DNA from 3 places in the Blautia stercoris genome. Region 2 is predicted to be linked to each of the others. Evidence: riboswitches for the same ligand, from Rfam matches in the RefSeq annotation. Region 2 holds a riboswitch; each other region holds the start of a gene.

Region 1 (3,280 bases), on a different contig from region 2:
GCTTATCGTATGGGAGAGAATGGAAAGCCGGAGGCCGTTCAAAGATATGAAGGTTTTCCGAAAACAGCGATACAGTGGCCGGTTACTCCGGAATGTTTATATTGGGGACCAAAATTCTTATATGAAAGATATCAAAAACCAATTTATATCACAGAAAATGGTTTATCTTGCCATGACGTGATTTCACTGGATAGAAAAGTGCATGATCCGAATCGAATTGATTTTCTTGGAAGATATCTGCATGAACTAAAAAGAGCTGCAACAGAGGTGGATATCAGAGGATATTTCCAGTGGTCATTGATGGATAACTTTGAATGGGCAAAAGGTTATTCTGACCGATTTGGACTTGTGTATGTGGATTATCGTAATCAGCAGAGAATTCTAAAGGATTCGGCGTATTGGTATAAACATGTCATTAAGACAAATGGGGAAGAAATATGAAGGAAATAAAAAGTCCATTTGAAACAGTAGAGTCAGAGAAAATAAAGCTGGGTCGCTTTACACTTGTACAGGATAAAGTACGGGTGAAAAATCAGATCCGACCTTATGATTATCTTGAAATGATTGAAGGAGTAAGTATTCTTCCGTTTCATGGAGAAAATATTATTACGCTGAAGGAATATCGTTATCCAATCCGCTTGTGGCAGACGGAGCTTCCGGGAGGACTGATAGACCCGGGGGAAACAGCAGAGCAGGCAGCAGTACGTGAATTGAAAGAAGAAACGGGATATGAAGCAGAAGAGGTGATTCCGCTTGGAGATTTTTATCCGTCGTTTGGTTCGACGAATGAGAAAATCCATCTTTTTGCAATTTGTTGTGGAAAGCAGGGGGAGGAATCTTTGGACCCGGCAGAGGTGCTGAAACTTCATGAAGTCTCGATAGAAGAATTTAAAAGAATGGTGGCATCAGGTGAAATAAAACATGGAGCAGGGCTGGCAGCCTGGGCAAGATGGATGAGCCGGTAGAAAAATAAAATTTTGAAGAAAGTCATAAAAACGTAAAATAAAATCTTGAAGAAAGTCATAAAATGCGAGATTGAAATCTTGAAGAAAAGCATATAACAAATTATTGGAGTGGAAAAGGCTTTACCTCGATCGTAAGAACGATGAAGGAAGATGGCAGGTGCGATAGATTATTATATCAGTTGCACCTGCTATTTGGGTTCAAGGGAAAAATAGCATCAAAAACTTGTATTTTCAAGATAAGGGTGTATAATAAAATTGTTATAAAAAGCGGGGTGCTTGCGTAAGCAGGCTGAGAGTAAGCGGATGCTTTAACCCAGAACCTGATTTGGGTAATGCCAACGTAGGGAGATAATGAATCACAGATATGTGTTTTAGATGCAGGAATCTTTCGTTGGGTTCCTGCATTTTTAAAATACATTGAAAGATTCAAGGCATAACAGCGGCAGATTGGGGGCACCACCTTTTGTCGCTCTATAAAATTAATGCAAAGAACAAGGAGGAAAAAATGATGTACACAGCATTAACAATTGCTGGAAGTGATTCCAGTGGAGGCGCCGGCATTCAGGCAGATATTAAGACAATGACCGCAAATCGCGTGTATGCGATGAGTGCGATTACGGCGTTGACTGCTCAGAATACAACTGGCGTAACAGATATTATGGAGGTAACACCAAAATTTTTGGCAGAGCAGCTTGATAGTATTTTTACAGATATTTATCCGGATGCGATTAAGACAGGAATGGTTTCTTCAAGTGAGCTGATTGAAACCATTGCAGAAAAACTGACTGAGTATCACGCAAAAAATATCGTAGTAGACCCTGTTATGGTGGCAACCAGTGGGGCAAGACTGATTAGTGAAGATGCTATCAGTGTATTGAAAAGTAAACTATTACCGCTTGCAACAGTGATTACTCCAAATATTCCGGAAGCAGAAGTTCTTTCTGAGATGGAAATTAAATCAGAAGCAGATATGGAAAAAGCAGCAGAGCTTATTTGTGAGAAATTCGACTGTGCAGTTTTATTAAAAGGCGGACATCAGTTAAATGATGCGAACGACCTGCTTTTTCAAAAAGGAAAAGCGCCGGTATGGTTCCATGGAAAGAGAATTGATAATTCTAATACACACGGAACCGGCTGCACTCTTTCTTCAGCGATTGCGTCAAATCTTGCAAAAGGAAGAGATTTGGAAACTTCCGTAAAATATGCAAAAAATTATATTTCCGGCGCACTTGCCGCTATGCTTGACCTTGGAAAAGGAAGCGGACCGATGAATCATGCGTTTGCAGTCAAAGGAGAGTACGAGGGATGAGTGAAAAGAGAACTTCCGTTTTTTCAAACGGACTGATTTGGTTTGGTGCAGGGGTATCTTTAGCTGAAATCCTGACCGGTACTTATTTTGCACCACTTGGCTTTGGAAAAGCAATGGCAGCGATTTTACTGGGACATCTGATTGGCGGACTTATGATGTTTGCAGCGGGAATGATTGGTGCAAAAGAACGTAAAAGTGCCATGGAAACAGTAAAAATGAGTTTTGGTGAAAGGGGAAGCCTTTTATTTGCCATTTTAAATGTCTTACAGCTTGTGGGTTGGACTGCAATTATGATTTATGACGGTGCACTTGCAGCAGATGGTGTGCTACATACCGGCATTTGGATTTGGGCGATTATTATCGGTGTTCTGATTATTGTATGGATTCTGATTGGGATTACAAATCTTGGTAAATTAAACACCGTTGCAATGACTGCACTTTTTATCTTATCGTTGGTACTTTTTAAAGTTATCTTTTTTGGAAATGGAAGCATGCCGGCAATTGTAGATGATGGAAGTCTGACATTTGGAGCCGCAGTAGAGCTTGCGGTAGCAATGCCGCTTTCCTGGCTGCCACTGATCAGTGACTATACAAGAGAAGCAGAAAAACCATTTGCAGCGACATTTGCAAGTGTAGTTGTTTACAGTCTGGTCAGCATTTTTATGTATATGATTGGTATGGGAGCAGCTATTTTTACAGGTGAATATGACATTGCGCAGATTATGTTAAAAACAGGATTTGGTATTGTGGGACTTTTAATTATTGTATTTTCCACAGTCACAACAACCTTTTTGGATGCTTATTCCGCAGGAGTTTCTAGCGTATCGATTTCCTCTAAAATTCAGGAAAAATGGGCAGCAATTGTAGTAACGATAATTGGAACAATTGCCGCAATTGTGTATCCAATGGATAACATTACAAATTTCTTATATCTGATTGGTTCTGTGTTTGCACCGATGATTGCAGTGCAAATTGCAGATTACTTTATGTTAAAAAAGGCAGATGC
Region 2 (3,280 bases):
TACTCATTCATGGCATCAATGACCTGTTTCTGCACATCGGACTCAAGCACTTCCATTCCTTTTAAATAAGTCATGTGGTCGATACGGTTTTTCTTCTGCCACTCTTTAATTTCATCATTTAAAATACTCTCATTTACATGGTTTTCTGTACTCATCTTTTTTCTCCCCCCGCTCTTAATCCTGTAAAAATCCGGTAAGCGGAGAAGATGCACTTGCTCCTTTTTCCATGACACGTCCCATACCTGCCAGATAAGCGGCTCTTCCTGCTTCAATTGCTTTCTTAAATGCCTCTGCCATCGCCGGAATGTCACCTGCTGTTGCAATTGCAGTATTTGCCATAACTGCTGCTGCCCCCATTTCCATTGCCTCACATGCCTGAGATGGTTTACCGATTCCTGCATCTACAATAATCGGTAAATCAATTTCATCAATTAAAATCTGAATAAATTCTTTTGTGCAAATTCCTTTATTTGAACCAATCGGAGAACCAAGAGGCATTACACACGCTGCACCGGCATCCCGAAGTTCTCTTGCCACATTTAAATCCGGATACATATATGGCATAACGACAAATCCCTCTTTTGCCAGAATTTCCGTTGCCTTGATGGTTTCATAGTTATCCGGAAACAGATATTTTGAATCATGGATGACTTCGATTTTTACAAAATCTCCACAGCCGAGTTCTCTGGAAAGTCTTGCAATACGCACTGCTTCTTCTGCATTTCTTGCACCCGATGTATTTGGAAGCAGCGTAACATTTTCAGGAATGTAGTCTAAGATATTTGCCATTCCTCCCTCATTTGCACGTCTCAGTGCCAATGTAATAATCTGTGCTCCTGCTTTTTCCACTGCTGCTTTGATTAAATCCAGGGAATATTTTCCTGAACCTAAAATAAAGCGAGACTCAAATGTATGTCCCCCAAGTGTAAATGTATCATTATTCATTTTGTTTTCCTCCATCTGGTTTTCTATATCCTATTTTTTCTTATTTTATTTTCTTTTTAACTTTCTTTTTATCTTCTCTATTTGCCTCTGATAATCAGTTCTGTAATCAGATTTGCCTGATGTGCTGCACAGATTGCAACTCTCGGTGCCATAAGCCCTCTTCCCTTTACCGGTTCGGTATGCGCATCCCCACATAAATAAAAATGCTCATTGATTTTTCTTGTCACAATCTCGTTGCTTCTTCCATAGCCTGCCATGCCGGAGCCGGCGACTAAAATCTTATCCGGATAATATTCTCCTACTCCGCTGACTAACATTGCTTTTGCTTCCGGACGGTCGAATGCTTCGCAGATAATGTCTTCATTGTGAAATAAAGTCCCTACATTTTCATCGGTCACTCTCACACAGTCTGTCTCTACCTCAAGGTATGGATTGATTTCCCGAAGTTCCTCCAAAAGTGCTTCTGTCTTGTATCTGCCAATATGTTCCATGCGATACTGCTGACGGTTTAAATTCGTGATATCTACTCTATCAAAATCAATCAGATGCAGATGTCCCACACCGATTCTGGTAAGAAAAAATGCAATGTTTGAACCAAGTCCGCCAAGTCCTGCAATCGCCACTTTTGCCTCATCTAATTTACTTTGAACTTCCTCCGAATGACGTTCAACAAGCGCCTCCCTGATTTCTTCTTTTGTTAACATCTCAGCCTCCTCCTACAAAACTTACAACTTCTAAGACGTCTCCATCTGTTGTTAATGTTTCAGCTAAATGCTTCTTTGGAACAATCTTTCCATTACACTCTACCGCTACACGAGTCAGGTTGTAACCCATCTGCTCTAAGAGCTGTGCAATGGTGGTATTCGGAACAAAATCCCGCTCTCTTCCATTTACTTTAATCATTCTAAACTCCTCACTTTCTTGATGTACTTTCTTAATTTTCCTGTTTGGCATTTTGTAGAACATGTTTTTTATTTTTCATGACAAAACTTTTTAATGAAATAAAAAAGAGTTCACGAAAGAAATACACCCGCGGTGGTGCACCCCTTCATGAACTCTCATTCAATCACTTGGTATTACTTATTCAATTGTCAAATAATTAAAAAGCATCGTACCCTCAGAATCTTTCTGTGCTTGATTATGAGGATACATAAAAAAACGGGAGGTGCCAACTTCTGACATTTCCCGCAACATTTCATACGTCTGTCCCTACGTTGGCATTATCCAAATCAGGTTATGGGTCGAAGTTCTTAACTTCCTCTCAGCCTATCAAATAAGCTCCCCTTGTTTTTACCACTTTACTGTACGATATTCTTGCGTATTTGTCAAGTATATTTTTTCAGACTTTGAAACGATATCCAACACCCCAGATTGTCTCAATATACTGTGGTTTTGCTGTATTTAATTCAATCTTTTCACGAATCTTTTTAATGTGTACGGTTACTGTCGCAATATCACCAATGGATTCCATCGCCCAGATTTCTTTAAAGAGTTCGTCTTTTGTAAAGACACGGTTTGGATTCTGTGCAAGGAAGGTTAATAAATCAAATTCTTTGGTTGTGAAGTTCTTCTCTTCTCCATTAATCCAGACACGTCTTGCTGTCTTATCAATCTTTAAGCCGCGGATTTCGATGATATCATTTTCCTGTACTCCGGTTCCAATCAGGCGTTCATAACGAGCCAGATGGGCTTTTACCCTTGCAACCAGCTCACTCGGGCTAAACGGTTTTGTCATATAATCATCTGCGCCAAGTCCAAGACCACGGATTTTATCAATATCATCTTTCTTTGCAGAAACCATGATAATCGGTGTGTTTTTCACATTTCGGATTTCACGACAGATTTCAAATCCATCTACTTCCGGAAGCATTAAATCAAGGATAAATAAATCATACTCTCCCTCTAATGCCTTTTTTAATCCGACATCTCCGCGGTTTTCGATTTCCACTTCAAATCCGCTCAACTCCAGATAATCCTTCTCTAAATCAGCAATTGCCTCTTCATCTTCAATAATTAAAATTTTACTCATTTACTGATAAACCTCCTGGTATTTTCTTAAAACAAAGTACATGACTGTACCAATATTTTCCTTGCTGGTTGCCCAGACTTTTCCTCCATGATCCTCCATAATTTTCTTTACAATCGAAAGACCGATTCCACTTCCGCCTTTAGAAGAATTTCTTGACGCATCTGTTCGGTAGAACCGTTCAAAGATATTTGGTAAATCTTTTGCTGAGATTCCTTTTCCGTTATCTTCGATTTCTACCTGAATAAAATCTCCGACATCTTTTACTCTTAAATTAATTCGGCGTGCTCTGGTGCTGTCCATATATTT
Region 3 (3,280 bases), on a different contig from region 2:
CCAAAAGTCTCCTCTTTATATTTAATACACGATTATTTTTGCAAGTGAATCTCGTTTTGCTTCGGTCAACTGATAGAAGGAATCCAATAGCTGAACCTGAAAAGACCCAGGAGCCATTGTCTTTTTTGCGGCGAGTTCTCCGGCAATTCCAAATTCAACAGTCGAAGTCAGAGCGGCGTTAAAAGCATTTGAGGCAGAGGCAAGATAGGAAGCACAGACCATCCCAAGCATACAGCCGGTTCCGGTAATATTTGCCATAGCGGGTGAACCATTTTGGACAAAGAAACACTCATCTTTTGATACAATCATGTCTTCTTTTCCGGTGATGAGAAAAACTGTATTCCATTCATCGGCTTTTTTCTGAAAGAGTTTGGTCAGTCTATTTCGATTTTCGTCGGTGATGGAATCTTTTTCTCCGGCGTCGATTCCGACAGCGTGGGATTCTTCCTCTATCATGGCAAGCAGTTCTGACATATTTCCCTTTAAAACCGAAGGGACATGAATTTTCAGTAATTCTTTTGCAAAATTTTTTCGAAGCGTACTGCATGCAGTTCCGACAAGGTCAAGAAGCACCGGAATTTCTTTTTGTACCGCAGTCTTTAACGCAATCGGCATGGCTTCCATTCTTGCATCAGTAATATTTCCAAGATTTAAAGCAAGAACCTGTGCAGTGCTTGTAATTTCAGCAACTTCAAGCGGGTGTTCTGCCATAATCGGGCGTGCGCCGGAGGCAAGAACGATATTTGCACAGTCATGGATGGAAATTGGATTGGTAATGCAGTGAATCAGTGGTTTAGTGAGTCGATTTTGTTCTTTTAGATTTTCTAACTTTTTTATCATAAACTTTTGCTCCAAGATTTCTTTGAAACTCGGCAAGAACACCTGCCTGACTTAAGGTTTTTAAGAAGAACCAGGCAACTGTTCCGCCCATTGTCGTAGCAGCTAAAAACATTGGGGTATAGTAAAATGCGGTTAAACCGCCTCTTCCCATAAGAATTGCCATAACAGGGTAAGAAACCAGAGAACCGATAATTCCGGTTCCAAAGATTTCACCTAAGACAGCGCAGATGATTTTACCACCGGAAGCCCGATAAAAGACACCGGATAAAAATGCTCCAAATACGGCTCCGGTTAAGGCAAGCGGAGGAATTCCCATCATCATCATACGGATGATTCCGATTAAAGTTGCGCATAGAAGGGAATACCAAGGTCCAAGAAGCACGGAGCAGACAATGTTAATAAAATGTGCAGTCGGACACATTCCTTCGATTCTTAGAATCGGAGAGATGACAACACCGATGGCAACTAACATGGCAAGCATAACCATGCGAAGTAAGTGAGAATGTTCTGTTTTCATAAAGCGTATCCTTTCTTTATTTATAAAAATTTTTTGAATAAAGTAAAAATGCCCTGGATTTGGAAATCCGGAGCAGATATGGTTAAAATTATAAATTCTTATGATTTCCTACGCTGGTATTATCCAAATCAGGTGCGGTCGAAGCTAATATCTTCCTCTCAGCCTGTCACACAAGCTCCCGTATTGTTTCTACTTAAATCGTAAAAAGATTATCACAATAGAAATGTAAAGTCAACTTGTATTCTGAAAACACAGGTATTATACTTATAACAACTCAAAAAGTAAGAAAATAACAGGAGGATCAGAGGATGTTTCACTTTAATTATTATGCACCCACACAGGTAGTATTTGGAAAAGACACAGAAGAAAAGACAGGAGAACTTGTAAAGGCACAAAACTGTAAAAAAGTTTTGATTCATTACGGAAGTGGAAGTGTAAAACGGACGGGATTGTTAGACCGCGTAAAACAGGCATTGGAAAAAGAAAACCTTGCATATACAGAACTGGGCGGAGTGGTTCCGAATCCAAGACTTTCGCTTGTAAAGGAAGGAATTGAACTTTGCAAAAAAGAAGGTGTTGATTTTATCCTGGCAGTCGGCGGAGGAAGTGTCATTGACTCTGCAAAGGCAATCGGATATGGAGTTGCAAATGGTGGTGATGTATGGGATTTTTATTCTCATAAAAGAAGTGCGGCAGGCTGTCTGCCAATCGGTGTTATTTTAACCATTTCAGCAACAGGAAGTGAGATGAGTGATTCTTCTGTTATCACAAATGAAGATGGATGGATTAAAACCGGATATCACAGTGAATACTGCCGTCCGAAGTTTGCGATTATGAATCCGGAACTGACTATGACGCTGCCGGATTATCAGACTGCATGCGGATGCACCGATATTTTAATGCATACAATGGAGCGTTATTTTACCAAAGGGGAAAATATGGAGCTGACAGACAGCATTGCCGAAGCATTGATGCGTACAGTGATTGAAAATACAAAGATCTTAAAAGAAAATCCAAAAGATTACAATGCCAGAGCTGAAGTAATGTGGGCAGGAAGTCTTTCTCATAACGGCTTAACCGGATGTGGAAATGGTGGAAATGATTTTGCAACACATGCACTGGAACATGAACTTGGCGGTATGTATGATGTGGCACATGGAGCAGGACTTGCAGCACTTTGGGGAAGCTGGGCCAGATATGTCTATAAAGAAATTCCGGAACGTTTCCACAAATTTGCAGTGCGGGTAATGGGACTTGAAGATACCGGAGATGCAGAGGAAATGGCAGTGCATGGAATTGAAGCAATGGAGGCATTTTTCCGTGAAATAAAGATGCCGACCAATCTTCGTGAGCTGGGGCTGACTCCGAGTGAAGAAGAATTAAAAGAACTGGCACATAAATGCAGTTTAAATACAGGCGGACATAAGGGCTCTGCAAAAGTATTATATGAGGCAGATATGCTGGCAATCTATGAAATGGCAAAATAATAAGGAATGAAACGTATGAAGGGTTTATTATTTCCGACATTAAAAAATTATAAAAAAGAATACTTAAAAAAAGATATTTTTTCAGGAATTATTATGGCAGCGGTGTCGATTCCGATTTCGATGGGATATGCACAGATTGCAGGACTTCCGGCAGTCTATGGACTTTATGGTTCGGTCTTTCCGATTTTATTCTTTGCACTGTTTTCTACTTCAAAACAGTTTATCTTTGGTGTAGATGCTGCACCGGCAGCGATTGTGGGAGCAGCACTTGTTTCACTTGGGATTGAGAGTGGAAGTAAAGAGGCAATGCAGTATGTGCCTGTGATTGCGCTTTTAACCGGACTATGGCTGTTGTTGTTTTATTTTCTAAAAGCCGGCAGGATTGTAGATTTTATTTCAACACCGGTTATGGGGGGATTTATCAGCGGAATTGCAC

Evidence for each region. Region 2 has a riboswitch for thiamine pyrophosphate ahead of thiS (sulfur carrier protein ThiS). Riboswitches for the same ligand answer to the same signal wherever they lie in the genome.
Region 1: another riboswitch for thiamine pyrophosphate. It lies ahead of thiD (bifunctional hydroxymethylpyrimidine kinase/phosphomethylpyrimidine kinase); the one in region 2 lies ahead of thiS (sulfur carrier protein ThiS).
Region 3: another riboswitch for thiamine pyrophosphate. It lies ahead of thiW (energy coupling factor transporter S component ThiW); the one in region 2 lies ahead of thiS (sulfur carrier protein ThiS).

Annotation. Positions count from the first base shown of each region.
Region 1 covers NZ_BAAHYF010000002.1:498,920-502,199, forward strand. Annotated here, with positions in the region: gene ACYQ2D_RS12085 (GH1 family beta-glucosidase) at 1-441, shown strand, start outside; gene ACYQ2D_RS12090 (NUDIX hydrolase) at 438-965, shown strand; TPP riboswitch at 1,224-1,330, shown strand; gene thiD (bifunctional hydroxymethylpyrimidine kinase/phosphomethylpyrimidine kinase) at 1,474-2,274, shown strand; gene cytX (putative hydroxymethylpyrimidine transporter CytX) at 2,271-3,280, shown strand, end outside.
Region 2 covers NZ_BAAHYF010000001.1:1,697,549-1,700,828, forward strand. Annotated here, with positions in the region: gene thiH (2-iminoacetate synthase ThiH) at 1-155, opposite strand, end outside; gene ACYQ2D_RS08205 (thiazole synthase) at 175-945, opposite strand; gene thiF (sulfur carrier protein ThiS adenylyltransferase ThiF) at 1,023-1,649, opposite strand; gene thiS (sulfur carrier protein ThiS) at 1,651-1,848, opposite strand; TPP riboswitch at 2,134-2,240, opposite strand; gene ACYQ2D_RS08220 (response regulator transcription factor) at 2,285-2,974, opposite strand; gene ACYQ2D_RS08225 (sensor histidine kinase) at 2,975-3,280, opposite strand, start outside.
Region 3 covers NZ_BAAHYF010000002.1:741,848-745,127, forward strand. Annotated here, with positions in the region: gene thiM (hydroxyethylthiazole kinase) at 22-840, opposite strand; gene thiW (energy coupling factor transporter S component ThiW) at 794-1,357, opposite strand; TPP riboswitch at 1,446-1,549, opposite strand; gene ACYQ2D_RS13205 (iron-containing alcohol dehydrogenase) at 1,666-2,844, shown strand; gene ACYQ2D_RS13210 (SulP family inorganic anion transporter) at 2,860-3,280, shown strand, end outside.